3 linked regions of the Aureispira sp. CCB-E genome follow. The protein of the gene in region 2 interacts with the protein of the main gene of each other region in a pairwise test. Links are inferred from orthologs where the notes say so. Each region holds a gene or a part of one and is shown on either strand. Other genes may lie near its edges. The genes, in order: QP953_RS04605, QP953_RS22265 and dnaE.

The links.
Region 1: the proteins of QP953_RS22265 (region 2) and QP953_RS04605 interact in binary tests that used the Escherichia coli proteins (3 or more experiments, as listed by UniProt). The link is inferred for Aureispira sp. CCB-E from one-to-one orthologs.
Region 3: the proteins of QP953_RS22265 (region 2) and dnaE interact in binary tests that used the Escherichia coli proteins (3 or more experiments, as listed by UniProt). The link is inferred for Aureispira sp. CCB-E from one-to-one orthologs.

Annotation. Positions count from the first base shown.
Region 1 is NZ_CP133671.1:1,224,077-1,234,705, reverse strand. Bases 5,060-7,977 are described here. They hold QP953_RS04605 (cbb3-type cytochrome c oxidase subunit I), read right to left. Parts: upstream 7,487-7,977; coding sequence 5,633-7,486; downstream 5,060-5,632. Other genes in these bases: QP953_RS04600 (cytochrome c oxidase subunit II), read right to left, coding at 7,543-7,977; cyoE (heme o synthase), read right to left, coding at 5,060-5,557. In the rest of the region: endolytic transglycosylase MltG, read left to right, coding at 1-45; QP953_RS04640 (hypothetical protein), read right to left, coding at 243-578; QP953_RS04635 (DUF420 domain-containing protein), read right to left, coding at 928-1,509; QP953_RS04630 (hypothetical protein), read right to left, coding at 1,575-2,270; QP953_RS04625 (cytochrome C oxidase subunit IV family protein), read right to left, coding at 2,515-2,952; QP953_RS04620 (cytochrome c oxidase subunit 3), read right to left, coding at 3,013-4,020; QP953_RS04615 (cytochrome c oxidase subunit 3), read right to left, coding at 4,076-4,654; more of cyoE, read right to left, coding at 4,658-5,059; more of QP953_RS04600, read right to left, coding at 7,978-9,009; QP953_RS04595 (hypothetical protein), read right to left, coding at 9,101-10,629. UniProt on the Escherichia coli protein: Cytochrome bo(3) ubiquinol oxidase is the terminal enzyme in the aerobic respiratory chain of E.coli that predominates when cells are grown at high aeration.
Region 2 is NZ_CP133671.1:5,680,086-5,690,780, forward strand. Bases 4,971-7,954 are described here. They hold QP953_RS22265 (methionine aminotransferase), read left to right. Parts: upstream 4,971-5,878; coding sequence 5,879-7,030; downstream 7,031-7,954. Other genes in these bases: lpxD (UDP-3-O-(3-hydroxymyristoyl)glucosamine N-acyltransferase), read right to left, coding at 4,971-5,651; QP953_RS22270 (tryptophan 7-halogenase), read right to left, coding at 7,053-7,954. Outside these bases: QP953_RS22245 (bifunctional UDP-3-O-[3-hydroxymyristoyl] N-acetylglucosamine deacetylase/3-hydroxyacyl-ACP dehydratase), read right to left, coding at 1-1,339; QP953_RS22250 (hypothetical protein), read right to left, coding at 1,419-2,990; QP953_RS22255 (hypothetical protein), read right to left, coding at 2,996-4,369; more of lpxD, read right to left, coding at 4,614-4,970; more of QP953_RS22270, read right to left, coding at 7,955-8,462; QP953_RS22275 (radical SAM/SPASM domain-containing protein), read right to left, coding at 8,466-9,845; QP953_RS22280 (hypothetical protein), read right to left, coding at 9,847-10,695. UniProt on the Escherichia coli protein: Shows aminotransferase activity with methionine and histidine as substrates, and to a lesser extent also with phenylalanine.
Region 3 is NZ_CP133671.1:3,854,317-3,866,107, reverse strand. What follows is about bases 3,902-7,981. They hold dnaE (DNA polymerase III subunit alpha), read left to right. Parts: upstream 3,902-4,214; coding sequence 4,215-7,781; downstream 7,782-7,981. Other genes in these bases: QP953_RS15005 (DUF6940 family protein), read left to right, coding at 7,802-7,981. Outside these bases: QP953_RS15030 (pirin family protein), read right to left, coding at 1-375; QP953_RS15025 (hypothetical protein), read left to right, coding at 1,076-1,777; QP953_RS15020 (hypothetical protein), read left to right, coding at 2,144-3,088; QP953_RS15015 (TerB family tellurite resistance protein), read right to left, coding at 3,095-3,853; more of QP953_RS15005, read left to right, coding at 7,982-8,383; QP953_RS15000 (Fur family transcriptional regulator), read left to right, coding at 8,473-8,871; QP953_RS14995 (DUF4296 domain-containing protein), read right to left, coding at 8,910-9,257; QP953_RS14990 (glutamine synthetase III), read right to left, coding at 9,303-11,480; QP953_RS14985 (type I restriction enzyme HsdR N-terminal domain-containing protein), read right to left, coding at 11,646-11,791. UniProt on the Escherichia coli protein: DNA polymerase III is a complex, multichain enzyme responsible for most of the replicative synthesis in bacteria. This DNA polymerase also exhibits 3' to 5' exonuclease activity. The alpha chain is the DNA polymerase catalytic subunit.

The sequences.
Region 1 (10,629 bases), 4.5 Mb from region 2 along the record:
ATTAACAATGCCAAACGCTACTGGAATTGGATTCGCAAACAATAGTATTGGTAAAGTATCTTTTTATTCCTAAATCTCCCAAGGTTAGTTATGAAAGGTAAAACTAAAACTGCCAATAAATAAACTAGCTCTCTCTAAAATTATTAGAGAGAGCTAGTTTATTATAGAAAAGCTTTAACGCTCCTTAAGCACATAATTGCACCTAGACTTAAAAAATTCTATTTGGTTATAAAAGTGAGCTTTTAGATATCAACTGTTTCGTTAAATTCTGTGCTACTGATAACCATGTCGTGAGGCTCTAGCAACGCACGAATATCTTCTTCCTGCTCTTGTTCTTGAACCATTTTTCGGTTTCGCCACCAAAGATACCCTACAATACTCATCATAATATAAGGTCCTATTAATAGGTAAATAATTCCTTTGTTTAATCCAGCAGCAGCCGTACCACCATTATTGAGATTAGATTCTGCCGACATCTTACACATTGGACATTGTGCCTCTGCCCAAAGAGTTGTCATTAAAATAATAACAAGGGTTATGCCTAGCAATTGAATGATTTTTAAAGTTGTATTTTTCATTATTTCTTGATTTCAATCTGCATTACTTCGTAAAAAAAATCGTATTAATTTGATTATCAATAGATTAACACTTTTGCCACTTGATTTATTAAAGAATTGATAATCAACGGCGAAGCCCTCACACGGTAAACTGATGCAAAGATGCTTTTTTAGTTTTTTACAAAAAAGCTAAAAAACTAAGCTTGCCGAGTAGGCTTGTGCTAGTAGCACAAAAGCCCAAGTTCATGACTAGAGGGAAGTAGCAGCGCAGCTAAGTACTAAATCTATACTTTCCAAAATGATTTTAATTGGGATTGAGATAGTATGAATATGTCTTACAAGTTTGTTAGTTACGACAAGATAATGATTTTTATGCATAATAAGGAGAAATCATAAGATAACAAATTACTCCTGTAATAGAAACATATAACCAAATTGGGTAACTAAATTTTACAATCTTCTGATGTTTTTCAATTTGCCCTGTATAACCGTATAAAAAAGCATATAGTACAAAAGGAGCCTGAATTGCAGCCAACAAAATATGTGTCAACAATAAAAAGAAGTAGATATAACGAATTGTTCCCTCTCCTCCAAACTTAGTATGCCCTGCGGTAGTATGATACATAATATAAACGACCAAAAACAATAACGATAGCCCCATTCCTGCATAGATAAGTTTTTTATGCAAGTCAATATTTCTTCCTTTCACAGCAACTAATGCCCCAATTAATAACACAGCTGTTGCACCGTTCAAAATCGCATTAATCAAAGGCAATACGTGTACATCAAATGGCCAAACAAAATCTGTAAATTTAAATTGAAACATAGCTCCAACAATCAAAGGGAGCGCTACAGAGATAACATTCACTAACAAGCGCAATTTCTTATAATTGGCTGTTTCTGCTTTTGCCAACTGATCGGCATTTTCTGGTGTATTTAATGTTTTATTCATAATTGATTATATTTTATATTTTGAACGCTTTGGCAAACTAAATCGCTTGTTTAGTCCCTGCGTACTTAATACAGTTTCTCTTCTTGTTTCCATTCTATCTTCTTGCGTTGTTTGGCAGGCATTATAATTGCCATATGACGCAACAACTGCTTGACAGCTTCTGTATCTTTTAGATTATAATAATCACACAACAAAGGTCCTTTTTTATAATTTTCAGAATCATCTTTTCGACTAACTCGCCCATCTAAAACAGCAATGTTAAAACAATTTTTTTCAGATGCCATCTTATAGCGTCCTCTATCAATTCCCATGGTAAATTTCCAATCTGAAGTATCAATATTCCAAGCATCTACGTATTTTCCCAATGCCCAAGATGAATCTTGACGAAAATCTTCTGTATGAATAACAAACAAAATTTTACCTTGATCTTCTTTGTTAAAATTACTTTGAAGACTTTTTAGAGAATCGACAAACGCGCCAATTTGATCTTTACAGGCATAATCCCAAAAACCAGCGATCACTAGTTTTCCTTTAATCAATTCGTTGGTCAAAGGCACATCCCAATAAGTAGAAAGGTGATCAAAATCAACTCGGATAGAGTCTCCCAAAAACTGCATTTCACTTCGTATTCCCTTGTATTTATCCAATCCTGTTTTGGAAAAAACAACCGTAATAACAGGTAAAACCACAACAAACATTAGGAAAATAATTGCTGCAATTGGATTTTTCTTCTTCTTCTCAGACATATTGCTTTGCTTCATTTACGCAATTCTTTACGCAAATACTTTTTTATTTTTAATAATAACAGATCATTCATCGCTTCATAATTGGAGAAATCGTAGAGATTCTTTGTATTGAAAAGACGAATTCTGCACTTGTTGTCACAAAAGTAATACATCTTTAGTTCAAGTTGGTAGCTATAAAACAAAAAAAGTGTTCTAAGGCTTACTTAGAACACTTTTAAATAACAAATTTTTATTTTTAGCTGTAACAACTATTCAATAGTTACGATTGAAACGACAATTGTGTTGGTAAATCGTCGATAGATCTCATACTAGTTTCTTTAGAGGTCTCTTTGGCAGGAGTCTCAGCACCTGGACGTGCATCCATGACAGCATTTCTATTGGTTCTAGCATAATTACCTTCCCACAAAAATGCAATAACTGCCCAAATTAAAAGAGCCATTGGCAATACAATCGTTGCAGCCATTCCTCCTACTTCTGATCCTAAATGCATAAATATGCTAACAATATAATAAGCTTTGTACAAACTTAGTGCAATCATAAATAGTCTTACTACTAATCCAGGTAAAAGATCTTTTAGAAATAAAGCAATTGCTACCTCAGCAAAAGTTACTAACAATAAAATCCAAAACCCTTTAACACCTACTTTTATATCTTCTTTTCTTTGCTCTTCGACACTTAGTCCATGTGAATGTCCCATGATATATATAATTTATTATTGATATTTTTAATTATTGATATTTCGTTGACTTTTGATAGATTATAATAGGTAGAATGCCAAGAATACAAATACCCAAACTAAATCTACAAAGTGCCAATAGAGACCAACTTTTTCAACCATAACATGCCCATTGTTACGTACTCTATAGAATCCAGACCAAGAGTTTAGAGCAATAACCAATAGAATTACCAAACCAGAGAATACGTGAAATCCATGGAACCCAGTGATAAAGAAGAACAATGTCCCAAATGCTGTTGGTCCCATTTCTTCTGCCATCAATGTTCCAGCTGTTTTGTAAGCACCTGGGAAATACTCCCCATCGTGGTAAGCAATCAAATAAGGTTCACCAACCTCAAAAGATTCACCAACTGCTTTTTTAGGCGCTTCGCTTCCATGTCTATGGAAATAATGGTGGTCGAATTTTTCAAAATATTTTTGATCATTTTTAGCATCGTACAAATAAGGCAACGCCTCTTCACTATGACCAGCATCCGAATGGATAGAAACCATCATGGTTTTCTCCTCCAATTCAGGATTCAATTTCTTTGCTTCTGCTAATGTCACATACGTTCCATTATCTAAAGCCGAACTAAATGGGTTGTTATAAATAGTTACGCCCTCTGCAGCAATCAAGTTTGTCCATTCCCAAGCTTGACAACCCAAAAACATACCACCACCAATAATCGTGATGAACAACCATTTTACAACACCGTGAACATTTTCTAATTTTCCTTCTTGAACAGCTCTAAGAACAGTTACTGAACTTACAATCAAAACAAAAGTCATGAATGTAACAAAAATAAGAGGAGCACCTTCTATTCCAAAAGGAGCTGTGCTAAATACATGATCTGGTACAGGCCACGCATTCATGCTAAAACGCAAAGATCCATAAGCGATAAGGAATCCTGCAAAAGTGAAAGCATCAGAGAGTAGGAAATACCACATCATTAATTTTCCATACTCCGAGCGAAACGGAGAATCTCCTCCATCCCACAATTCTTCCATTCCGATTTCGTTTTCAATTTCGTGAACAGTATCAGTTGCCATTGTTACGACTTTAATTTTATATGAATATTAATTTTTATTTAAAAACTATGGTGCACTATTGTTGTATCCACAAGAATAACAATAAGTACAACCACAAAATATCGACAAAATGCCAATAGGTAAATGTTAATTCTAATCTTAATTGTCCTTTAGGAGTCCATGCTTGAGTACTGCGTTTCAAGGCATATATCCAACTAATCATTAGGGCTGTAATTCCTCCGATAACATGCAGTGCATGAGCACCAATTAACAAGACGAAAAAGCTACTAGATTGATTGGTTGAGATAAAAATTCCCATGTCATTCAGTGCCAACCATCCCATGTATTGCAAGGCAACAAATGAAATTCCCAATACAAAACCTACTGTTAACAAAACCTTGTATAAACCATAATTTTTTGCCACAAAAGCTTTGTATGCAACGTGTAAGATAACACTACTTGACAGAATAACTCCAGTACTATAAAAGAACTCTTCTACTATTGGAAACGAAAGCCAATTCCCTGCTGCTTTTCGGACTAAGTAAGCACTCGTAAATGCTGAAAATAGCATAATCATACTCACCATTGCCGTCCACAAAGCAAATTTTTTGGGATGGATTCGTTTTATCTTTTTTGGAGATGCAACCATTTCCATATGTTAGATTTTATCAAGAACTAAAACAATCAAAACAACTGGTAAATAAGCAAAAGACGCGAACATCAATTTTCGAGCTGCTTGATCGTTACATTCTAAGTATAATTTAATGGCATAAGTTAGATAAAAGATACCCATTATCAACATAACCACACAAGCAATATAGCCTGCAATATTAAAATAAATTGGCAAAAAGCTCATTGGAAGTAAGCACAAAGCATAAAAAATTGTTTGTAGTGCAGTACTTTTGTCTCTTCCATCTACTTTTTTGGAAGGCAACAAATAAAAACCTGCCTTTGAATAATCTTTGTAAGCTACCCATGCAATCGCCCAGAAATGAGGAAACTGCCAAAAGAACTGAAGACTAAATAAGAAAATAGCCTCTGGTCCCAAGTTGTTTCCCGCAGCAACCCAACCAATAGCCATTGGCAAAGCTCCTGGTATGGCACCAATCCATACTGCAACTGGAGAAACACGTTTCATTGGTGTATAAATAAAGGAATATGAAACTAGAGATAAAGCTCCTAAAACTGCGGTCATAGGATTAAAAGAAGATAGTAATAACAAACCTGCTACGCTTAACAAACCTGCTATTAACACCGCTTCTGATGTTTCCATTCTACCTGTAGCAATTGGACGATTTTCTGTTCGCTTCATCAACCTATCATAGTCTTTCTCCAAGACTTGATTGAGTGCATTTGCAGCTCCTGTTACAAAAAAACCTCCAAGACCTAGTATTACTAAGGCTTGCCAGTTAAATGTGCTCGCTCCCAAAATGTAAGTAATACAAGCAGAAAAGACAACCAACCCCGACAATTTCACTTTAGTCAAAAGTTTGTAGTCATTAATCTTCTGTTTCAAAAAACTTCCTGTACTTACCGTTTTACTATTTGTTGTTGCCAACTTTCTGATATTTATAAGATACCAACAGCAGTTTGTCGTTCACCAACAAACTGCTGTTGGATAAATACGTTATTATTAATGACCTCCATCTACTTCACCTTCTGCTAAAGGCTCAGTTTGAAGGATAAACTCTCTACCGTGACGTCCCAAATCATAAGGCCAACGGTATACATGAGGAATATCTCCTTCCCAGTTCCCGTGTCCTGCATTTACAGGAGCTGTCCACTCTAAAGTTGTTGCTCCCCAAGGATTCAATTCTGTTTGCTTTCTTCCTTTGTACATAGAGTAGAAGAAGTTGATCACAAACAACAACTGAACAGCAAATGTCAAAATAGCTGCAATTGTAATAAATTCGTTCATACCACCGAATTCAGCAAACGCTTGAAAACCATCAAAACGGTAGTAACGACGAGGTACACCAGCCATTCCTAAATAGTGCATTGGTCCAAAGATAGCATACGCTCCAATCATTGTTCCCCAGAAGTGGATTTTTCCTAGTGTTTCGTTCATAAAACGACCATACATACGAGGGAACCAGTGATAAATACCAGCAAACATACCAAAGAAAGCAGCTACCCCCATTACAATATGGAAATGGGCTACTACAAAATAAGTATCGTGTTGTTGAATATCGATGGCTGCGTTTCCTAAGAAGATACCTGTCAAACCACCAGAGATAAACATAGATACAAAACCAATAGAGAATAAAGAGGCAGAATTGATGCGCAAGTTACCTCCCCATATTGTTGCAATCCAGTTAAATACTTTTACAGCTGAAGGAACCGCAATAATCAACGTAAAGAGAACGAAGATATTTGCGATGAATGGGTTCATTCCTGACATATACATGTGATGTGCCCAAACTAAGAAGGACAAGACACCAATTGCTAAGATAGAAAATACCATTGCTTTGTAACCAAAGATTGGCTTACGTGCATGTACTGACAATACTTCTGATACTAGTCCCATTGCTGGCAAAATAATAATGTATACCTCAGGGTGTCCTAAGAACCAGAATAAATGTTGGTACAAAATTGCTGAACCACCCACTCTTGTTGTCAAAGCTTCTCCAGCAACATAGATTTCATTTAAGAAGAATGATGTTCCCAAAACACGGTCAAAAGTCAACATAAAGAAACCTGATGCCAATACTGGGAATGATAACAATCCTAAAATTGCTGTCACGAAAAACGCCCAAATTGTTAGAGGCATTCTAAACATATGCATCCCTTTGGTACGCATATTTAATACAGTAGTAATATAGTTGATTCCACCCAATAGTACGGATACAACAAAGAATACCAATGACAACAACCATAAAGTTGCTCCTGCCTTTGATCCATCTGATGCCTGTGGCAACGCAGATAAAGGAGGGTATCCTGTCCATCCACCAGAGAATGGTCCTGTATTTAAGAACAAAGAAATTAATAAGATAAATCCGGCCAAGAAGAAGAACCAATACGATAACATGTTCATCATTGGCGAAGCCATATCTCTTGCTCCTAGTTGCAACGGAATCAAAAGGTTACTAAATGTTCCTGATAATCCTGCTGTTAGTACAAAGAATACTAAGATTGTACCATGCATTGTTACTAATGCATAATAAAAATCTGGGTCAATTCTACCAACTCCTGTTGTTGGATCAATATTAATCCATCCACCCAACAAAGGTTGTAGCCAAGCCATGTTTGCATCAGGAAATCCTAATTGCAAGCGGAAAATAATCGACATTCCAGCACCTATGATTGCCCAAATAATTCCTGTAATCAAGAATTGCTTTCCAATCGTTTTGTGATCTTGGCTAAAAATGTATCGATCTACAAAAGAAGACTGATACTTGTCACCGTGATGGCCGTGGTCATCATGTCCATGGTCATCGTGGTGTCCGCCATGCTCTAATTCTTTTTCTATGATATTAATATCTGCCATGATAGCTTATATTTAACTATTGATATTTATAATTTCTTCTAATCTCTTACACTCTATTATTTACCTGTAGTGTCTTGTACTGTTGAATCAACAGATACTGATACAGGCTCTTTTGGAGTTATTTTAACACTATTAGCAATTGCTTTAGCTTCTTCTAATTTTGCATTAGATTCTGCTACTGATGTTGTTGTACGAGCTACTTTTTGAATAGGTTTTAGTTGATTCATTGCAGCTTCTGCATTGTTATAATCAGCAGATCCCAATTCAGCATTATTTCTCATTTCTCTCATCTTGTTCATGTAAACATTGACACGAAGCTTGTTTTCTACTAATTTTTCTAAATCAGCAGTTTTACCTTTTAGAGGATCTTTGTCTGTGTTAAAAATTTTAGAGAAGTACTGAGATTTTACAGAACCTGGTACATAAGTATAAGTTGTTTCACCACCATTTGCAGAATCTACAACCTCTTCCAATTTACCACCTTCTTGCTCATCCAACCAATCCAAGTATTCTTCTTCAGAAACAATTTTAACCAAGTTTCTCATACTGTAGTGGCCATTACCACAAAGCTCAGCACAAGCTAACTCGTAGTTAAACATTTCCCAACGTTGCTTTGTATCGTCTTTTTTGTCTGGAACTTGCCACTCTGGCTGTTGACTCAAACGACGACGCATAGAATCTGTTGTTACTGTAGGTGTGAAGTTAAAGTAAGTTGGCATACCAGGAACAGCATCTGTTTTAACACGCATATCACGGATGTAGAAGTTGTGCAATACATCACGAGCAGTAATGCGAACGCGAACAGGTTTTCCTACAGGAAGTACGATCTCAGTAGTCATGAAATCATCCATGTTTTTCTCATCTGTCCAAGTTTGTCCCAATTGGTTGGCACTATTGATTTGTGTAAAGTATTTTGTACCAATTTTTCCATCACGACCAGGATAACGCAAGTACCACAAGAACTGTGTTCCTGTTGCTTCGATTTCCAAGTATTCTCCATCCTCTTCTGGTAAAATAACACTTACAGAATCTTCTGGCAAGTCCAACATAATTTTATTCCAAGCTTGTAATCCACCTACTACCAAGAAAGTCATTACAACAGAAGGAATAATCATCCACACCATTTCTAGTGTTTCATTGTGCGCCCAATAAAGACCAATTTTTCCTTGTTTACCTTTGTATTTCCAAGCAAACCAGAATAATGCAATGTGCGTTAATACAAATACGATAAATGTAAAGAACAACGTAAGATTAAATAAGTAATCTACTTCTGGTCCATGCTTTGATGCAGCAATATTAGGTCCCCATCCTAGAGTTGTTGGGATGTAGTAGATAAAAGAAACCACACACACCGATAAGAAGGTAACCATAAATACCATTCCTAAACCAGTGTGGAACTTATTGATCTCATCTTGTTCTGCTGGGTCGTTACGTACTATAGATGCTAGTTCTCTAGCTTTTCCTACCTGCACGATAAATACAGCCAATAAAATGACACATAATGCCCCGATTGTAAATCCCATGTCTTTTATATTGTTTAAAAGGTATAACCTTTAAATTAAAATATTCATTGTTTTATTAATTACTAATAGATGCTTCTTATATAGCGTTCTATTAGTGTGCGTCTCTTTCTGGTCCGATTCCAGTATCATAATGCTCACTCTCCAAGATATATGGATCGTTTGGTGGATACAATGGTGCACGACTCAATGCAGTGAATGTTACAAATAAGAACAAGCCTAAGAAACCTAACATTGTTCCAATTTCTAGTGCTCCAGGGAAGTGTACTCCTAGCAAGAATTGAGGTTCTGCATGATGTGCATGATCTCCGTGTGCATGATCATCGTGTCCTGCTGCTGCATGACCGTGATTGTCATCATGATCATGTCCAGCATCTGTTGTAGCATGATCGTCATGGTTATGATTGTCTGTATGTGTATCGTGATTATGCTCTGCATTTGTATTAACATCATCTCCATTGCTATGATCGTTTCCATGGTCATGGCCATGTTGATCGTCTTGATAAGTTGTTAAAACAGCTTTAGGAGCTTCGTTGATGTGATAAGTGTTCTCACTGTGTGTATCTCCATGTTCACCATGTCCAGCGTGAGACAAGTGTTGAGCATGCTCGTAGTTATACCAAACACCAGGCTTAATCATTTGATAAAAGTCTACCCAATGTCCAATAAATACTAGTCCAGCAACAAACCCTAGTGTCCCCAATGTACGTTTAGAGTTGTTCATCATCAAGATGAAGAAAGGACCAACAAAGTTCATTAATAAATTAGCAAAGAAAACCACTTTGAATTGCTCAAAACGAATAAAGAAGTACTGAGTTTCCTCACCGTTGTTAGCGTACCAAATTAACATAAATTGAGAGAACCACAAATAAGTCCAAAATACGCTAAATCCAAAGATATATTTTCCAATATCATGCATGTGCTCATCTGTGAATTTTTGTAGCAAACCTCTTCCTCTCAAGAAGATGATAAGCATAAAAGTCATAGCCATCATAGCTACCCACATAGATACGGTTACGTACCAAGCAAATAGAGTAGAGTACCAGTGAGTATCTACTGACATTACCCATTGCCAGATAACGTAAGCACTAGAAAAACCACCAATTGGCAAAAATGCTGCTGCATAGATACGGTTTTTTCTTACGTTTTCAGGAACAGGATTATCTGTTGTAACAACATAAGGAGTAGAATCCTCATTGATAGAGATTTTTCTAAACATTACAGCAAAGAAAGTCCATGCTAACACAACCACTACAGTCAATAAGTAAGCGATAGGGTTAACAAAAGCAGACTTGTGAAAAGCCAATGGATCAAAGTTTGCACTTTCTACATTTAGATAATCTTGGTTGTTCCACAAGTACAATAATTCTGTACCATTTGCGTGCATGTATATCGCTATTCCTAAGATTAAAAATAAGATAGCTCCTACCCACAAGAAGCTCATAATCGCTTCAGGGATACGTTTAAACATTGCAACCCATCCACCCCATGCCAAAGCATGTGCTGCTAAGAATAGAACTGCTGTAAATGCAATTCCTGTGAAAAACACGGAATTGTGCAAGTAATTAGTCCAAAAACGCATGTGATGCATATCCTCAGGACCACTGATGTAGGACCAGCCTA
Region 2 (10,695 bases):
TACCGACATATGCTTTGCCTGTCATTTCACACAAACCTCTTCGAATAGGGCTAATGAGCTCCATTTTAAAGAGAATTGTATCTCCTGGCAAAACAGGATGTCTAAAAAGTGCATTTTTGATGCGCAAAAAGAAAGTATCCCATTCATGAGGATTCTCTACATTTTCCATAACCAAAATACCACCCGTTTGGGCCATAGCTTCTATCTGCAACACCCCTGGCATAACAGGATTGTTAGGGAAGTGTCCAGGGAAAAATGGCTCGTTCATTGTCACATTTTTAACCCCAACCACATGTTTGTCAGATAGCTCTATGATTTTATCAATTAACAAAAAAGGAAATCGATGCTGAAGTTTTTTTGTTATTTCATTAATATCATTAACTGGTTTCTTATTCGGATCGTATTTGGGTATACCTCGCAATTTGCGAGATGTCTTATAAGTGCTTAATAATTCTTTTGCTAGTTCTGTATTAGCGGCATGTCCAGGTTTTTTAGCAATAATCTTGACCCTCAGATCCAATCCTGTTAATGCCAAATCACCAACTACATCTAGTAATTTGTGGCGCGCTGCTTCATTTTGAAAACGCAATTCGGTGGTGTTCAATATTCCCGATTGTTTGACCTCTATATCTGTCGAGACATCCAACTTCTTTGCCAAGGCAGCCAACTCTCCATTTTTTGGAACACTATCTACAAAAACGAGCGCATTGTCTAATTCGCCGCCTTTGACCAGTCCAGCGTCTGCCAAAGCAGATAATTCATGCAAGAAAACAAAGGTTCGATTCGGTGCAATTTCTGTTGCAAAGTCTTCTAAATGATCTAGATTTGCATACTGCTTTCCTATTACAGACGAATCAAAATCAATAAGGGTTGTAATCTCAAATTTTTCTGAAGGTAAAATTGTATATTCTGCTCCAGAAGCCTCATGTTTCCAAATCATTGGTTCAGAAACATCCAGATAGTTTTGTTCTTCTTCTTGTAGATCAACTCCTACTTCGTTTATCTTTTCAACAAATGGCAAAGCAGAACCATCTAATATCGGCACTTCTTCTCCATCAATATCAATCAGGACATTACTTACTCCAGTACCTTTTAAAGCAGCCAGTAGGTGCTCTACCGTAGACACAGTGGCGTCCTTTACTCCCAAAACGGTGCAGCGTTGTGTTGCTACAACATGATTAGCGTCTGCTTTTATAATTGGCTGTTTTTCTAAATCAATTCTGCGAAATTTTATGCCATGGTTCGCAGCGGCAGGATGCAAGGATAGTGTGGTTTCCTTACCTGTGTGCAATCCTTTACCTTCTATCTCTATAGATTGTTTTATCGTCGCTTGTTTCATAACTCTATGAAGCTTAAAAGATTGTTAGATAATATGGTTTCATATATAGTGAATACTTTATGCTTTTTTTTCTTAGCGGCTACAATTTACTAATAACCGTTCGGACAATGGTTGAATAGGTATATCTTTTTTTCCAAGTGCTCCTGTATTTTACAATAATATCCTTTACTTCTTCTGGTGCAATTGGGGCAATTTCAGATAGTTTTCGCCTCAACTCTGTCCCTTTTATTTTATGTGTAATTATTATTCCTCTTGAAAAAGCAGCATTGTAGCAATCTGAAAAATCAAAAATAATCTCCTCATCAATCAAAATTCTAAGTTGTTCCTCCCCTACACGATTATATACTGCACTATGATTTTCTTTGATTAGATCCAAAATTACTTTGATATCTGCCTCTATAAAATCTCCATAACAATAACGCATATAACTTCTTCCCTGATAAACACCTTCATAACCATCTGAGACTTTAAAATAACGCAAGTCTTTGTTATGAAAATAGCCATCAACTGTTGTATGTCCCCACGCTTCGCCTTCTAAATGACCTAACTTTGCTAATGCCCCTATTGCTTTGGCAATCAATGATTCGCTTCCCCCATCTGAAGTTGAGTCATTGTTAGCCCAATCTGATGCGGCTGTACAAGAGTAAAAAATAATATTCACATCACTAGACATATATGGAGAGCAGTTTTTAATAAATGCCTCTATATTGTCACTATTTAACTCTTCTCCTTGGGGACCGCTATTAATCGAAATGCCATCAATCCATCCATGAGAAGCCAAAGCAACTGTTTTAAATAAATAAGCATCGTCTGCCATCTCAAAAACAGGATTTTCTATTGCTGGTGTATAATAAGTTTGGTTATTGTAGCGGTGTGCCTTGGTCATACATTTTTTTACAAAGGCTCCTAAACTAGTAATTGAGTTACCAACTCCTGCTGATTTTTTTTGAATATATTCAGGCATTGCTATACCTATTTTCACAGAATCAACCGTTGGTGTACTCCCAGTAAAACCAATTGCTTTTTGTTCCCTTGCCCATCTGCCAGAACCATTCTTAAATATCTCCAGATTTACGTCATCATCAATCTCGTAAAAAATAACAGTCAACCCATTTGGAAATTCTTTTAACAATTTATTCCCAAAACGTATTTCATCGTCAATCAAAATTGGGTCAGGAATTGGGATCGGTTTGATTTCAACTTCTATATCAGGAACTGGAATCGGCTCGACAGGCAAAACAGGTAGTTTTATTGCTCTTAAAGGTGGTTCAAACATGGGAAAATATCGCAAGAACAATTTATCACAAGATTTTGTTTCCCAAGCTATTTTAGAAGATTTTAGGGCTTTCTTGAAGGCGATATACGTCTTTTTTAATTTCCTTTTGGTTACTTTATCTTCCGTATTAGAGATCAATTCTTTTACTTTTTCCTTAATATCGTCTTCTGAATAAGGCGGTCTAAGTAGTTCTCTTTCAATTTCAGCATCTTGATACAAGATTTCCAAAGAAGCTTTGAGGTTTTTATAAGCTTCTAATTTTTTTGATAATTCAGGACTGATGCTCTCTGGATTATTTTTTTCCGCCTCAATAGCTGTTTCCAACTGGCGGATCATCTCCATCAATTCTTTTAATGCTTCTAGTAACTCTAACATAGTTTTTAGGGTCTGCTGTTTTTCTTTAAGAGAAATAATATTAGTAGCAAAATAATTGTTCCACCAACAGCCCCCCATAAAAGTAGAGATGTATTAGAAGATTTTGCAGTATTGCTATCTTGTTTTATTTCCTGTTCTTCTTGTTTCTTTTTTAATTGTAAAGCTAACTTTCGTTCAAATAAGCTATCAATTAGAGTTTTTTCTTGAGGAGTTACCTCCAATTTATAAGCCAAAACTGGACGATAATCCAATTGAGCCCCCAATGGGTAATTTCCCTTTAGGTATTTTCTCATCTCTGCAAATTCTTGTTGACTCACTCCTTCTAAGGTTCGTTTGGGTAAAGTAGGCTTGGTGTAATATTTTTTTGAATAGGCCTCTTCTACATTTTCACCTGCTGAAATCCACGACAATTCATCCGACTTGATTTCCTCATAAAAAGCCTGCCCTATTTTTATTTCCTCCTCCAACAACGCTTGTAAACGTTGTATATCCAAAAGTTCTTTTTTTTCATTGGCATATTGCGTGAACAATACATAAGCTGCCCTTCTTTTATATATTTCTTGCACCTTAGGATCTTCTACCTCATAAGACGCTTTTAGATAAGCACGAGCAGCCAAATGTCTTGCAGCAGAGCGATTGCCTGTATTAAATAATAAGTCCCCCAACACTTCTAATAAAATGGGAGAATCATAATTTGCAAAACGCATCATTCCCAATACACCGATCAATGCTTTGTCCAAAACATCTGTAGGCAATTTTTCAACATCCTTTTGGGTGCGTTCTTTATGTTTTTCTAACAAAAAGCTATAGAAGTTATTGTCATTTAACGTACTATAATAATTTTGAGGATACTTATAAAAAGTAGCATCTAAGGGTAAATTGATTTTTCCTTCTTTGGATTTAGACAAAATATACTCCACCAAATACTTCTGATAAATCTCACGTCCAAAATGAGCATTTGTGTCGAGCAACAAAGCTTGATCAATTGCCTTTAAAGCAGCCTCTAAATTCCCATCAAAAATATAAAACGTTCCTAAATTTGCATATGTCTTGTAAGAAGGACCTTCTAACTCTTCTTTTTCATGCATCAACTGAATTGCCTTTTTCTGCTCTCCTAGTTTAGAATAAGCAACTGCCAAATCGTCGTACCAATCGAAGTGTTTGGGATTTTCCTTTAGTTTTGCGGTTCTGTCTTTAACTCTCCAATAATAAAATGCAGGTGAATGTCTTAAAAAATTTCCTGCAATCAACTCTAGTGCGCTTGGGAACTGCTCTCGCTCCATTTCGAGGGTATCATAATCCCACAAACAGGACGAAAAAAGTAGTTGCACACTTCCTAGTATCAATAAAACTAAAGTGTATTTTAAGAGTTGATTCATAATTGGTAAATAAAGAACAGGATTCCTTTTTTTTGGTTACAAAGATAAGCTATTTTTCAAGGCATTATAATCCCAAACAATTTTTATGTTAAATAAATGAAGCTTTAGCTTCTAACATTAGCAATGATCAATAGAAAGCAACCGCAACAACTCAAACATTAAAAACCTAACAATCAAACTAATACACAAACAACTCTCTATTAATACAAAGATACATTTCGATACAAAAAAGACCTCTTGAGTATTATTTTAACTTCATCCACTCTTTTTCCATTTTATCTACTTTCTTCTGTAATTCAGGCAAATTTTTAAATACAATAGCACAACGATAATACTGCTTATAATCTATTGCAGGTGATCCCCAAATAGCCGTATTTTCTTTTTTAACAGACTGAGCCAAGCCACTTTGCGCTTGAATTTTGGTACCATTGGCAATCTTTAAATGACCTGCAAAACCTGCTTGCCCTCCAACCATACAGTTATCTCCAATCTGAGTACTCCCTGCGACTCCTACTTGCGAAGCCAATACCGTATGTTTGCCTACTCTAACATTATGAGCTATCTGAATTAAATTGTCTAATTTTGCACCTTCCTCTATTACCGTGGCATCCATCGTAGCACGATCAATAACTGTATTGGCTCCAATTTCCACCTCATTGGCAATTAAAACAATCCCTAATTGAGGAATTTTTTTGTACGAACCATCTGTTTGTGGCGCAAAACCAAAGCCATCACTACCAATAACAGCATTCGCATGAATAGTGACATGATCCCCCAATTGGCAAGCTCGATATATCTTTACCCCCGAATGCAGTGTAACATGATCCCCCAACACAACATCGGCACCGACATAAACGTGTGGGTAAATAGTTACATTTTTTCCAATTTTAGCACCTTTTTCAACATAAGCAAAGGCATCAATTCTTGCTCCCTCACCTATTTCAGCTGTTTCATCAATGTAAGCCTGCTTAGAAATTTGCTTTTGTTGCTCTGCCTCCATTGCATCGCTAAAGTGTTGCATCAAAACACTCAAACTGGCATATACGTCATCAACTTTGATTAAGGTTGCCTTTAAAGTTTCTTTGGGTTCAAAATCTTTGTGCACCAAAATAACAGAAGAGTCACAAGTATAGACATACGATTCATATTTCATATTGCCTAGAAAACTGATGGCACCAGGTTCTCCTGCTTCTATTTTTGCTGGCTTACTGACCAACACATCAGGGTTTCCCACCAACTCCCCACCTAGCAACTGACTAATTAAACTTGCTTTAACTTCCATATTTTTTCTTTTTTTCGTTCGTTCGTATTCTCAACTATTTCTTATGTTCAACTTGTAAGAATACTTGTACCATTGAGTTTCCTAATTTTTTATAAAAGCATCTATTCGAAAGGGCTAAAATACGATTAAGCTATTTTAATACCTTGTAAATTTTTCCTCCTAAACTTAATGAATTTCTATCCAAAATCTCTACTTTGAGAAAATTATCCATAGTTTAATATTTTGCCATGCAAATAACATCTAAGTTACCCAATCTAGGAACTACCATATTCACGGTCATGTCTGGCTTAGCTAATCAGCACAATGCCATCAATTTATCTCAAGGATTCCCCAACTTTGACTGCGACCCTAAGCTAAAAAATCTAGTCAGTCATTACGTTCAAAATGGGTATAATCAATATTGTCCTATGACAGGGCTTCCTACTCTAACACAACGCTTGGCAAATAAAATTGAGCATTTATATCAAGTAGCCTACAACCCAAAAACCGAAATCAACATTACTTCGGGCGCTACTCAGGCTATTTTCAGTACCATTCATGCCTTTGTGCATGCTGGTGACGAGGTGATTATTGTAGAACCTGCTTATGATTGTTACCAACCAAGCATACAACTAGCAGGCGGTATTGTTGTCCCCTATCAAATTAAAGCACCTGATTGGAAAATTGACTGGGAAGCGTTTGGGCAACTGATTACTCCTAAAACTAAAATGATTATCCTCAATACGCCACACAATCCTTCGGGTAGTATTTTAATAGATGACGATTATCAAGCTTTACAAAAATTAGTAGCAGATACTAATATCTTAATTTTGAGTGATGAGGTCTATGAGCACATGATTTATGATGGTCAAAAGCATTGCTCTATTTTAAGCTACCCCGCTTTGAGAAAACGAAGCTTAGCGGTCTATTCTTTTGGCAAAACCTTGCATGCAACAGGTTGGAAATTAGGTTATATTGTCGCCGATGAAGCTTTAATGTACGAATTCCGAAAAGTGCACCAATTCGATGTTTTTTCATCCAATACTCCTATGCAATATGCCATTGCCGATTACTTGGAAGACGAAAGCACCTATTTAGGCTTAGCTAACTTTTTCCAACAAAAGCGAGATTTATTTTTAGATAAAATCCAAGACAGTCCCTTTGAATTTATTCCTAGCGCGGGCACTTATTTTCAAGTAGCTGATTACTCTGCTATTAGCGATGAACCAGATACAGAATTTGCCAAACGTATGACCATAGAATATGGCGTTGCGGTCATTCCTATCTCTGTCTTTTATCATAATAATTTAGACAACAAAGTTGTCCGCTTTTGTTTTGCCAAAACAGAAGATGTATTGGAAGAAGCTGGAAAATTAATCAAAACCATTCAACCTAAGTAGATCGTTTTTAAATGATTCAATCTCATTGTTTAGGGCACAATATTTTATTATAAATAAGCCACTCTAATACTTTCACAGGAGCCGTATTCGGCATATAAGCAGCAATCATTTTGACACAATCAATCAAGTAATGATCGTGTAGTTTCCTTATTAAAGGAACAATGGCTTTATTTTGTACATACACAAACGGCTCTAAATTCGTAGGCAAATAAATTCCTTCTTCCTCTTGCACGTAAGTTGCTCCTAAGACAGGCACTGATAGAATGCTTGCTTCTTTATTGACAATTAACTTAGCTGTTTTTTTTAAAGTAACCGTTTCATTTTCTACCTCCGAAGCCGTCAAGAACGTTTGCCTTGTTTTCCAAAAAGAATGGTGTTTAAATTGTTGATGTTGGTTGTAAAAGGCTTTGGTCCACGTTTGATTTTTGGTAACTTCTATATCAATAACTTGTTTGTAATAATTAATTGCCAGCATCTCATTTTGTGGCTGAGATAATAAAGTATTCACGACAATAGCCCCTTGAAAAGCTGATTTAATAGCCTTCTGTACACCTTGTGAAGCTATTGGATCTAAAGAATATGCAGCATCACCTACCCTAATATATTGTTTAGAAATAGGTTGGCTATCCACATAAGCAGTCGCATCACAAGTGTTGAGTATAGAGTCTCTTCTGTGATACTTTTGAGCAGGAAATAATGAGGCACATTCAATACTTTTGTTATAAAATTGATTTAAAGAAGTATGTTTTTTGATAAAATCAGCATCGGAAAATACACACATCAAATAATCACACTCCGATACTGGTGCTCCCCAAACCCAACCGTTTGGAATCGCTTCAATAAAAGAGTTTGTACACATAACTTCATTGCATCTCCAATAAGCATAAGTAGCCAATGTTTTGGTCAAATATGCCTTTTTGATAGAATTCTTGACAACGGGTTTTCGACCACTTGCCTCGACAAGAAAGTCCGCTTGAATGTTTATCGTTTTATTGGTGGCGTCTTTGATACTAATATCCCACTGTTCTTCTGGGCTTAACTGCAACTGTAACTGCTTAAAACCTTGCAAGAGGTCTACTCCTTTTTTTACTGCCGCATTCATCAAAATTTCGTCAAAAACACCCCGATCAACGTGCCACCCTGCTTTATCAGTATCAAAATTTTTGTCAACAATATGTTCGCTTGCCCACAGCAACTTCGATTCTTTAGCACTAACAAATCCTTTGGCAGCCACAATATCTCTAATCTCCAACAAATCCAACCAATGCAGAATTCCTGCACTCAAAGATAAGCCGATATGTGGACGGGGGAACGCCGCTTTTTCCAACAACAGCACCTTATACCCAAATTGAGTCAATTGATGGGCTATTGTAGAGCCTGCTGGACCTCCCCCAATCACAGCTATATCGTATTTAGATTGATACTTATCCATAGTTTATTTGTTCCAATTAGGCATCAAACGATGAACACGTTCGTAAGATTGAATGGCAAAATGCAACCATCCTCTTATATAATCACAAGCCACTCTTCCTTTTTCAATTACCTCATGATGACAACCTCCGCCACAGAGGTAACGAGCCCAACATTCTGTACAAGGTGACTGTTGGTGTACGTGCCTATCATGAAGCCATTTGTGCTGCCATTCGCTGTTAATTCCTTCTTGGATACTTCCCATAGCACCACTTTCTTCATTAACAAAACGATGACAAGCATACAAATCTCCATCTGCCGAAACGCCCATATATCCTGCTCCTGCTCCACAAGGGTAAGGACGATGTGTTCCGTTGCTAATTTCCTTAAAAGCATTGATCATATTCAAGAATGGGTATCGTTTGCCTTGAAGTACAGCTTGTTCAAACCTCAGCCCGCATTCTATCATATTGGTCAATAAAACTTCCAAATCTTTTTTGCTCATTTCCTTTTTCCCATTGCTAGCATTTAGTAGAGGAGAAAAGCCAACGCTATGAAACCCCATATTGATAAACTCATCCAATACCGTTGCCAAACCTAAATTTTCAGCCGTCACAGTCACTCTTGCCGATACCTGCATTTTGCGTTGTGCGCTTAACAAAGGGCGTATTTTTGTCATAATTTGCTCATAAGTCCCCTTGCCGTTTTTTAAAGGCCGCAAACGATCATGTGCCTCTTTTAGTCCATCTAAACTAATCGTAATTGCAAAACCGTACTCCTCAAAAAACTGTATATCTTCATCTCGAATTAGCGTTCCATTAGATGTCGTTGAAAAATTAACGTTCACCTGTTTTTGTTCTGCTAAATTAGCAGCATACTCTGTTGCCAAACGAAGACCAACCCGATTCATTAAGGGTTCTCCCCCCAAAAACGTTAGCTGTACCGTGTCGCCTTTGTTGGCACCATTGATCAACATATCAATCGACTGTAAGGCCATTTCTAAGGACATATTCTTAGATGGTCCTCCAAAATCTCCTTGATCAGCATAGCAATAGGAACAACCTAGATTGCATTTTTGTGCCATTGCCAACGACAAAGCACGTAGTGGCGGTTCTTTTAAAGCAGTATCGTTTATTTTTGTCCTCATGTCCACGCCCAAGGCAAGCAATTCGTATTGAATTGCTTGCTGGTCCTGTAATTGCATCATTTTTTTTAAACGCTCAGCTGTTGAAAAATCAACATCAATAAGTTGGCTACCATTGGGTACAAACAGTTGCTGTCCTTTTGCCCCCTCAATAAGGTGTATTTGAGGTGTTTTAGGTTGTGCAGCCGTTGCAATATGTCCTGCCATTTTTTGTGCTAATAAATTCAATGAAGCGCCTTTTGAATATGACTTAGTTTCCATTTTATGCTTCTTTATTGTCATTAGAACCTAAGGCATCCTTTCCTTTAACGATAAATTGCAACTCACCTTCCCAATTCATAAACAAATCATCGTAAGTTAACAATCGGGAATCCACCCTATCGTCAGGAATATAACTACCACTACGTTTTTTAGACATCCAATTATCGCCCTTGCTTAAACCATCTTTATCAGGCTCGACATTGACATAATCTGGACGGCTAGCAGCCCAATAATAACAAGCACACTCTCTATAATCATTTTGCCAAGGGGCACAAAGACCTTGCGTTAATTCTCCTGGCTCTAAGATATCTTCTGTAAACGCAGCACTGTTATCTTCAAAAAAGGTATTGACAGTTAATACATGTAGCTCCAACGCATTATTATTAACATTCAAATCTTTGGCTTCAACAACAATCTCTTCGTTAGACTCTTCTTTGGTAAAATAACACTCCACTTCTTGCCCTTGTAACTGCAAAATTGCCGCTAAATTATTGGACCACTCCATAAATGAAACGCCATTAGGATTCTCTTTTGTCATCAAAGACACATTTCCACTACCAGGCATAGTAGGTCCTGTTGTTGGTACCATCGTTGGTTTTCCATTGATACCAACTAAGCGATGATATTTCAAACGTTCCAATTCTCCTTCTCCTTCAATAACAAAATTATTGTTCTCAATCAAAGTCAAGCCTTTAAAAGCACGTCGCCATAGATTTCTAAAATCAAATTCTAAGCCAGGGAAACAGTTGGAAATAGCCGACCTAGGTAAGATAGAAAAAGGATTTCCTTTACCTCTATAATGCAATTGGCTTTGGAGGTCGGATACAGGAATGGTTCGGCAAGTCTGATT
Region 3 (11,791 bases), 1.8 Mb from region 2 along the record:
ATGCTGAATTCCTTTTCCTGCTGTCATCCACTGAATATCTCCATCTCCATAACGCCCAGAGCCGCCCAACGAATCGGCATGATCTACCATCCCCTTTCGGACTACCGTAATGGTCTCGAATCCACGATGAGGATGCCCAGGAAAGCCAGGCACCGTTTCTCCATGATACATTCGCCAACCATCTTTCAAGATAAAATCTTGTCCAATTGCACGCCCTTTTAACAAAGCAGGGTCTGGTCCCATCTGATCGTTTCCCTTTGGGAACTTATCGTCATGATGCACACAAAACAAAAATGGATCGGCTGTTTCCCACTGAAAGCCCAATGGTTTAATTTTTATAATAGGATGTTCTTGAGGCGAATCTTTGTGTTTCATAATATCGTTGTTTATAGGAGTTTCTTTGAGAGATTCATCTGCCAACCCTTTATAGGCTAGTCCTAAAGTTGTTGCTAATCCAACACCTAATTTTCCTAAGAAACTTCGTCTTGATTTTTTCATAATTTTATCTTTTAATCGTATACCATAGTAGATGCGACATCTAAACAAAGCAAGTACTTTCTCTGTTCATTCGGAATCCAAATTATACAATTTTCTTGCTTCAAGCAACAGTCAACAATTCAGCTAAAAAGTTTTTTTCATTGAGAATCAAGTATTCCGCAACAACTTCTTGTTAAAGTTTTATCTTATTATTCCTTTTAACATTTATATCTCATCCATTTTTTCTTTTTGGAGCTATTCTTGTGTCACCTCCTTACAATTGTATATTCTGCTAAAAAACACCCAATACAATACTTTAGTAGTTCGTTGATTAGTTCGCTACGCTCATGAGGGCGCAAGCTTAGTTTTTTACTTTTTTACCAAAAAGATAAAAAAGCACATTTATATTAGTTTAGCTGCGCTGCTACTTCGTGGTATTGCATGAGTGCTGCGCAGTTGATAATTAAAATTTTAACACAAAACGCAACAAAAGCATAACTTACTGACTATCAAACTAATAAAGTTTTTCAACAAACTATTGATACTTAAAAAGACTCCTCAAACTTGTATTCATCACTCTAAATAATAAAAGACAAGTATGCAACAATTCCTAACTTATTCCTTTCTATTTCTTATTCTAAGTTCTTGTTCTCGGCAAACTTCTTTAGTTCCTTTGTCTGACAATACAGAATATATTCACAGTCGATTAACAGCAATTGAAAGCAATCAAAACCTACAGTTAAAGATCAATTTTGAAAGAAAAACTAGAAACCATCTTATCTATCACGTATCTATTGATAACCTTTCTAATGCGCCCCTAGACATTCTTCCAACTGATTTTTACTATACAACATCCAATAGTTCTACCAAATTTAGAGCTGTTGAATATCATCACCTTATTCAAGATATTGATAAAAACATTGCACACGGGCATAATACAAACGAAGTGATTGGCTACCTACAATTAGCTCATGCCCTTGAGGATTTGGTTACAACAATTACTGATAGTGATAAAGACTTAAGTAAAGAGGCTAAATTGCAAAAAGACTTAGATCGTGAGCAGGAATACAACAGTTATGTTGTTCAAGAAAATAGCAATTCTGAAGAGATCATCAAACTTTACCAATTAAAAGAACAATTAAATCAGTTTTATTTAACTCCTGCAACATTAGATGTCGGTCAAAGTTATTCAGGAATTATCTATTTTCCAAGAGCAAAGAACCGAATTAAAGATGGTTGTCATATAACTTATTCTAGTTCTAATGGGAAAATAAGCATCTCTTTTGGGCAAAAAAAATAACTTAATTCACAGCTTACAGGCAGTTTCTTTGGGCACCACTTGTGTGAAAATTCACATATATTGGTGCCTGTTTTTATTCTAGAACCGCTCTGCTTTTAGTAACAATTAGCCAGCAATTGCCAATTCAAAATTTGGATTTATAAATTTATTAGATTACTTTCATTAAATAAATATTCAGTTAATTTAATCATTACTCTGTTAAATATTGTATTATTTTGATTATCAGCAAAATGCACCTCTTTCAATCTTTGCACTAAAAGGCTGATAATCAGACTAAAAACTAAGCTTGCGCTCTCACGACCGCAGGGAGCTACCACGAAGTAGCACCGCAGGTAATCAACAGAGTATTATTTAATAATAAACAAGATGAAACTCCCACTCTATTGGTTTTTATTGTTAAGTCTCTTAGCATTTCCTCTGCAACCATTTTCTCAAAATACAACTTCCAATACTTCCATCGCTAGCGTAGAATATTTACAAGAACGCACTCCCATTCAAAAAAAAATTAAAAAGAAAAAACGAAAAAAGAAGTTTCAACGTAAATTTAAGAAGACAACAAAGTTGCAAACTACTAATAGCAAAAAGGGAATTCCTACCTTTTTTCTAATCATGGCTGGAATCTTATTACTAGCACTGATTGCTTGGTCTATATACTTTTTCCCCTTATTAGCTTCTGGCGCCTTGAGTGCGTCTTGGGGGTGTTTGGCTCCCATAGGAATCTTATTTTTTGGTTTTATAGGAATCCTGTTTAGTGCTATTCTTATTGCGGGTATTGTTCTATTTACTTTCTTTGCCATCCGAATGATCAACAGAAAAAACCGACCTGCACCAACCCCAAATACAAAAGAAAGCACTGCTCAAGAAGAAGATTACATTCAAGCTCAGATTAAAGACAAGGCTTCTAAAGACCTGCCTTACCTTGCTCCCAAAAGCTTAGAAAAATACACCAATATCAAACGCAACATTGTGGAATTAAAATACAAACGAAGTCAACTAGAAGCAAAACAAACCAACAGTGCCTTAAAAGGCAGAATACAACGTGAAATTACTGACTTGAACGAAAAAATTGCACGAAAGGAAGCATTAGTCAATGCCATTGAGGCGCTTCATTCTGATTTAGAAAAGATGCCTGAACACAAAAAGGAGCCTTATACAAACATAAAATTAAAAATTGCAAAACTTCAATTCGATAAAAAGAAATATCAAGAAAGAGAGGATTACAGAGCCATTCAAAAACAAAAGGACATCGACGAAGCAATTCAAGAGCAAGAAGAAGAACTAAAGTTGCTTCTTGGCATTGGCAACAACTAGCAAAAGTTAACGAAATCCACGCTCTTGCTTTATATTCTCATAGGCTTCTTGTACTTTTAAGAACTTAGCAGTAGCGGCTTTTTTAACACCTTCTCCCAAGTGCTCTAACTTATCAGGATGATATTTTTTGAGCATAAAATGATAGGCATCTTTAACGTCTTCATCTCGGGCAGAAGGTGAAATTTCTAATATTTTATAATAGGCATCCATCGCTTGATAAAACATGGCTTTGATAGAGTCAAATTCTCCCGCCTCTACGCCAAGGTGAATGCTAATAACTTTTATGGCCGCGATTTCTGCCTCATCTATTGAATAATCGGCATTGGCTATCCCAAACAAAAAATGAATCAATTGCAAACGAGTTTCATAGCTAGTTGTTCTGCGAATTTGTTGAGTTGTTTTTTTTAAATCAAAGTCATTGTTTATCGCTTCCATTAAAATATGCCAATAATCATCCATCTGAAGGGTACCAAACTGCTCTACTAAAAAAGAACGCACATAACTTAGTTCTAAATCATCAACCTCACCATCAGCTTTTACAACGGCACCAGCCAATAATATAGAGCCAACAATAAAATCATTAGGATCGGTATCTTCAATCGAAGCTGGCGCATTTTTATTCAGCCAAAGCTGTCCCCCATCTCGGTGCAGTTTATCCAAAATAGCCCCCAAAATCAAACCAATTAATCCGCCCCAAAAACCACCTACACTTGCTCCTACTATTGGTCCTACCAGTTTGCCTAACCAAAATTTTAGTTCCTTCATAATTTTGCACGATCCGCTATGAAGCCTTTTTTATGCCTCACAAAATGAAAAATGTTTATTAACGATTATCGCTATTCCGTTTTCAAAAGTAAGAAATTATTTTTTTTGATAATGAAATTGTTCCAATAATACTATTTCCACAGCACTAAATCAACAACATTTGCTGTTTCATTTAAAAACTACTTCAAACTCAATTAAGTGTATTTGAACATCAAAAAACAGAAACAAATTATTTCAAAACAAATTCAGTCAGCGAGCATTTTTCGCTAAAAAAACGTATCTTAGTAGTTTGAATTAAAGTAGTTTTTTTTAAGTTGATAATAACATACCTTCTCAAACCTTTGTTCGCAAAAAAACAGTCATGCCAGAATTCGTACACTTACACTCTCATACTCAATTTTCACTTCTAGATGGAGCTTCCAATATTGATATTTTGATGGAAAAAGCTGCTGCTGATAATATGAAAGCCGTCGCTTTGACCGATCATGGAAATATGTTTGGGGCGTTCAAATTTGTGGCTGCTGCCGAAAAACAAGGCATTAAGCCAATCGTGGGTTGTGAATTTTATTTGGTAGAAGATCGACACAAACAATCTTTTGCCAAAGCAAAAGGAGAACGAGACAAACGTTACCATCAATTGATGTTGGCCAAGAATCAAGTTGGTTATCAAAACCTGTGTAAGCTTTGTTCTTATGGCTTTATGGAAGGGCTTTACAGCAAATTCCCACGTATTGACAAAGAATTAATTGAAAAGTATCACGAAGGTTTGATTGTTACCAGTTGTTGTGTAGGGGCAGAAATTCCCCAAGCTATTATAGAAGGTGACATCGAAAAAGCTGAAGAACTGCTTAAATGGTGGTTGAACATTTTTGGCGAAGATTATTATATCGAAATTCAACGACATCGTGGCTTAGAAGACTTGGACATTTTCAAGAATGGAAAGCGTGTCATGAGTGGCGTTAGTCAGGAAGATGTCAACCAAGTTCTATTAGGTTTTGCCAAAAAATACAACATCAAAGTTATTGCAACGAACGATGCCCATTATGTGGAAGAAGAAGACTGGGAAGCTCATGATATGTTACTGTGTATCAATACGGGTTCTTTGGTAGAGGACACGAATCGTTTTAAATTCTCTAGTTCTGATTTCTACTTTAAGACTCAAGCAGAAATGAATGCTATTTTCACCGACGTTCCTGAGTCGATCGCCAATACGATGGAAATTTATGACAAGGTAGACAAACTTACTTTGGCACGAGACATCTTATTGCCAGCCTACCCTCTGCCTCCTCAATACAATACTCAAGATGAATACCTTAGAGGTTTGACCTATGAAGGAGCCAAAAGAAGGTATGGCATGATAACAGCCGAAATTTCGGAACGATTGGATTTTGAACTAGGAGTTATCAAAAATTCAGGTTATCCTGGATACTTCTTAATTGTACAAGATTTTACAACAGAAGCTCGAAAAATGGGCGTCTCGGTTGGTCCAGGACGTGGTTCGGCAGCTGGTTCGGCAGTGGCTTATTGTTTGGGAATTACCAATATTGACCCGATTAAATACGACTTACTTTTTGAGCGTTTCTTAAATCCTGAACGGATTTCGATGCCCGATATTGATATTGATTTTGATGATGTGGGACGTTCTAAAGTAATGGATTATGTGATTGAAAAATATGGTCGTAACCAAGTAGCTCAAATTATCACCTATGGTTCGATGGCCGCCCGTTCTTCGCTCCAAGATGTGGGACGAGTAATGAACATTCCCTTACAAGAAGTGATTGCCGCCAAAAAAGTATTGCCTGAAAACTTGTCTGTCACACTAAAAAAAGTTTTAGCAGATGGCGATATTGACCCTAAATTAAAAGGCAAACTAAATTCTGAAGAGGTAGAATTAGCCTATCAATTCAGAAAATTGGCAGAAGATCAGGGGCATATCGGAACGATGATTCAAAATGCTAAAAAATTAGAAGGTTCCATTCGAAATACGGGGATTCATGCCTGTGGGGTAGTTATTACGCCTGACGATATTACAAATTTCGTTCCCGTAACTGTAGCCAAAGATTCTGATTTATTGGTTTCTCAGTTTGATAACTCTGTTGCAGAAGATGCTGGACTTCTAAAAATGGATTTCTTGGGACTCAAAACCCTAACCATTATCAAAGATGCTTGTAAAATCATTAAAGCAAAACATGGCGTAGAAATAGAACCGGATGAAATTCCTCTAGATGATCAAAAAACATACGAACTCTTTCAACGTGGTGAAACGATTGGGGTGTTCCAGTATGAGAGTCCTGGCATGCAAAAATACATGAGGGAATTGGTGCCTTCTGAGTTCTCTGATTTAATTGCAATGAACGCTTTGTATCGTCCTGGTCCAATTGCTTATATCCCACTTTTTATTGATAGAAAGCATGGTAGAGAGCCGATTGAATTTGACTTGGAAGATATGCGAGAGTACCTTGATGAAACCTATGGTATTACAGTCTATCAAGAGCAAGTGATGCTTCTTTCCCAAAAGTTGGCTGGTTTCACAAAAGGGGAAGCCGATATGCTACGAAAAGCAATGGGAAAGAAGAAAAAGAAATTGATTGACCAAATGTTTCCTAAGTTCGAAGAAGGTTGTGCTAAGAATGGTCATACAGGAGATGTTGTCAAAAAAATATGGAAAGACTGGGAGGCCTTTGCTTCTTATGCTTTTAATAAATCCCATTCTACTTGTTATGCTTTTGTTGCTTTCCAAACAGCCTACTTAAAAGCACATTACCCTGCTGAATTTATGGCTTCGGTCCTCACGCACAACAAAAGTGATATTAGCAAGGTTAATTTCTTTTTGCAAGAATGTAAAAATCAAAATGTTGAGGTACTGGGTCCAGATATTAACGAGAGTTATATGAACTTCTCGGTTAACCAAGAAGGAAAAATACGCTTTGGCTTGTCAGCATTAAAAGGCGTTGGTGAAGGACCTGTTGAAGAAATTTTAAAAACTAAAAAAGAATCTGGAGAGCCTTACAAAGATATTTTTGATATTGTTCGACGCATCAATCTAAAAGTAGCCAATAAAAAATGCTTTGAAAGTCTAGCTTATGGTGGTGCCTTTGATGCTTTTGGTTTGGATAGAGCAGTTTATTTTACAAAAATAGACGGCAAACATACATTCTTGGAATTGGTATTGCGATATGGAAATGCCTACCAAAAACAAAAATCTGAATTAGCCTTCTCCCTTTTTGGTGCCGATGCTGTCGATCAAACAATGCCCGAGCCGAAACTTCCTGAGACAGTCACAGAGTGGAATTTGATGGAAAAACTAAAAAAGGAAAAAGAGGTAACAGGAATTTACCTCAGTGGGCATCCTTTGGATGATTATCGTCTAGAAATTTCTAAGTTTACTAAAACCATCAATCGTTTAGACGAATTCAAAGACCAAGAAGTAGCTATCGCAGGTATTATCACTTCTGTCAACCATCGTGTTAGTCAAAAAGGAAGCTTATTTGGTTTTGTTGGTATTGAAGATTATGAAGGAAGCGTTTTTGAATTTGGCTTGTTTGGTGATTCTTACCTCAAACACCGTCATTTATTAGAAACAGATACCGTTATCTATATCAAAGGAAAATACCAAAAAAGCTGGCGAGACCCCAATCAATACGAATTACGTATCAACGAAATCCAACTCTTAGATGAGGTAGGAAGTAGTAAAATTAAAGGGATTGCAATCAATTTGCCCATTCAACAACTCACACCTCAATTGATCGATCAATTGGATAGAATTTGTGATAAATACAAGGGAGAGCAACAATTTTCGGTTAATTTGCTTGATGCAGCTAATAAAATTATTTTGCAATTAGATTCTGCCAATCGCCGCATTAACGCTGATAGTTTGTTTACCAACGAATTGGATAGTTTGGGGCTTAAACACAAAACAATTCTTTAGAAAAGAAGATACAAGACACTATGTTTCAATATATCGAAAAGGTTTTAGCCAAAAACACATTTCAGTTTCAAATAACACAAGACGATGTTTTGATGACATTTGAACAAGTGTTAGAATTATGGGAATGTTCTAGAACCTTTCGATTGTTTTATACTCAAATCTTAAGAGAAGTTCCATTTGCTGCTTTCTTTTGGGAGCATAAAGGTATTCATAAAACAAATTTGCAACAAACCTATGAGTTCGTGATTGTTGGAACCAATGCTTTTGATGGCAAGCAAGCAAATTCGACACCTTTTAACACCTACTTTTCTTCTAAAGAAGAATCTGTTGTTTGTTTTTCTAATTTGGGTAATAATGCTCGATTAGTTGTGCCTTGCCCCAATTCTTCTAAAGAAGTATATACCCATTTGGGAACCTTTATTCGAAATGCTCCTTACCAACAAATTGATACTTTTTGGCAGACTGTAAGCAAAGAATTACAACAAAATATTAATCAACAGCCACTTTGGTTAAGCACGTCTGGCTTAGGTGTTTATTGGTTACATGCTCGTTTGGATCAACGCCCCAAATATTACACCCATGCGCCTTATAGAAAAGTATAAGCACTCTATTTGTTAGGAAATGCAACTGAATTGCATTAAATTTGCAGTAAACAGATTAACTTTTAGTGTTTCAAAAGCCTTCAAATTATATGAAATCAACTAGAAATACTGCTGCGAAATCAGCTATTCAATCCTTATTACAACAATCTGATACTGCTTTATCTCATAAGGACATTCAGAATGCAATTGGTAAATTATGCAATCGGGTGACTATTTATAGAATTTTAGATCGTCTTGTAGAAGAAGGAGAAATTCATAAAATCATCAATACTGATGGCGTTATCAAATATGCAGCTTGCCATCAATGCGAATCCCATCACAACCACAACCATGATCATGTTCACTTCAGCTGTACAAAATGTAATTCTGTAACCTGTTTGGAAAATGTACAACCAAGTTATAACCTACCTCCTAATTATACCGTTCAAGAAGTTAATTTCACACTTTCTGGGATTTGCCCCAATTGTATGGATTCAATCGTTCGTTAAGTCAAACACAACAAACCACTGTAAATTGACGCCTTTATTTATTTTTTAGAAGCAGAAGAATGCTTTTTTCCCAAAATTGCCTTTTCTTTCGCTAGCGTATCCATCACAGCTTGATATAGAGAATCTAAGGCTGGAGGGTTGGTAAAATAAGCATGCATACTTTGATTGAATACTGCTGTATCTACCTTATGTATTCTAAATATTTCACCATAATATAATCGAGCTAAACTATCCTTCTCTCGTCTATCCACAATTTCTGTCAACAAAGCTTCTGCTACATGAATATCTTTGAGAATAGGAATAAGTTCGTCATCACTCAATAATGGTTCTACTACGGGAACCTCTCGAAAGCAACCAGAAAAGAGTATGACTACTAGTGTAGCCATACTCCATAACTTTCTGTATGTTGTTCCTCTTAACAAGTTTTATTTTTATCTTAAGAATAATAATTCACGGTATTTAACCAATGGCCAAAGCTCATCGTCTACCAATTGCTCTAAATCGTCTGCTGCATTACGCAACGTTTCCATAATTGGTTTTACCTCATCACAGTAAGCAAAAGCTTTTTCTCTAGAATCCAACAAACTCGCTTTTTCACGTTCGTCCTTCATCTTATACGCACAATCTCTAATTGTGTTCACATAAGTAGCAATGTCTTTCACTAAGCCCAATTGCGCAGCATAACTCTCCTCTCCCAAGCCTAAATCTTTCAACGCACGGATATTTTCCATCAGTATATTTTGATAATGTACTGCTACCGGCAAAATTTGATTCATACACATTTCAGCCATAGTACGCGACTCAATTTGAAGCTTTAATACGTATTCCTCCAAGCGAACTTCATAATGTGCGTGTAATTCTTCTTCTGACAATACCCCTGATTCCACAAATAACGCTTTAGTCGCTTCTGCCGAGTATGTTTCTAATGCTCTAGGTGTATCCCCATGGTTGCCCAACCCTCTACGAGCAGCTTCATCTCTCCATTCGTCGCTGTAACCATCTCCTTCGAATCGAATGCTCTTAGATTCGTGAATGTAGTTCTTTAAAACTAACAAAACAGCTTGATCTTTAGGCGTGTTATTAGCCATCAAGATTTGAACATCTTGATAAAACTCTTTTAACTGTTTACCAACAATCATATTCATAACAGCCATTGGAGCAGCACAGTTGACCGTAGAACCAGCCATACGAATTTCAAATTTATTGCCAGTAAAAGCAAAAGGCGATGTACGGTTTCTATCCGTATTATCTAACTCCAAATTAGGAATTTTGCTCAATAAATTTAGCACTGTTTTTACCCCATCATCTGTTACATCAACTCCTTTTTCAATTTCGTCCAATACTTTTGTTAAAGCATCTCCGATAAATACCGAAATGATAGCAGGCGGTGCCTCATTGGCTCCCAGACGATGGTCATTAGAAGCAGAAGTAACACTTGCACGCAAAATATCTGCATACTTATAAACGGCTTGAATAGTATTGACAAAGAATGTCAAAAACTGTAAATTCTTGCCTGGTTCTTTTCCTGGAGAAAGTAAATTCTTTCCAGTGTTTGTTGCTACCGACCAGTTGTTGTGTTTTCCAGATCCGTTTACCCCAGCATAAGGTTTTTCATGGAACAAGACACGCATTTTGTGACGAATAGCAACACGTTCCATAATGTCCATCAACAACTGATTATGATCTACAGCAATGTTGACATCTTCATAAATTGGTGCAAACTCATACTGGCAAGGAGCTACCTCATTATGACGCGTGCGTAGTGGAATTCCCAACTTGTAACATTCTTGTTCCAAATCTGTCATATAAGCATATACACGCTCTGGAATTGTTCCAAAATAATGATCATCCAACTGTTGCCCTTTAGGAGCCAAACGTCCCAATAATGTCCGTCCTGTCATGACCAAATCTTGGCGCGCATTAAACAATGCTTCATCCAACAAGAAATACTCTTGCTCCCACCCTAGTGTTACCGAAATTTTTGTAATGTTAGCATCAAACAATTGACAAACATCAACCGCAGAACGCTCCAAAAATGCCTGTGATTTTAATAGAGGCAATTTATAATCTAAAGACTGCCCACCATAGGTTACAAAAATAGTTGGAATACAAAGTGTTTTCTGATTGTTAACATCCAAGATAAATGCAGGTGAAGTTGGATCCCAAGCGGTATAACCTCTTGCTTCAAAAGTTGTTCTCAATCCTCCTCCTGGAAAACTAGAACCATCTGGTTCTTGTTGTACCAGTTCATTTCCTGTAAACTCCTCAATTGCTTCCCCGTCTGAGTTTAGCGTAAAAAAAGAATCATGCTTTTCAGCAGTACGCCCTGTCAATGGCTGAAACCAATGCGCATAATGGGTAACGCCTTTACTTAGTGCCCATTTTTTCATGGATTCTGCAACATGGTCTGCCAAATCTCTATCCAAGTTATCGCCTGCATCTATAATTCCTCTAAATTTTTTGTACAGTTTAGGTGCGAGATACTGCTTCATAGTGACATCACTAAAAACATTGCAACCAAACATTTCTGAAACATTGGAAGATAAAGGAGCCGTTGTGAATTTTTTACGGTTGGATAACAGATCTAAAGCTTTAAATCTACTGTTCATGATTTTGATGAATTTTTTTAAAATAGGCCTATAAACCTACTTAGGTGAAAATTACTTAATTTTGGCGCAAATGTAATGAATTTGTTACTTAAAAAGAGGCTTATTGCTAACTAATTAAAAATTATTTTTTAGTCTATTTTCTTATTCCAAGAACACGGCAACAATCTACTTTATCAAATCATAATGAGGGACTTCTTCCAAAAATTCAAATGTTTTTTCTTCTTGGTTTATCAGTGAACAGTAATTAACAGGACCATTAGTTACTAATAAATAAGGCACCTTTAACGTCATATTATACTGTGCAATTTGGT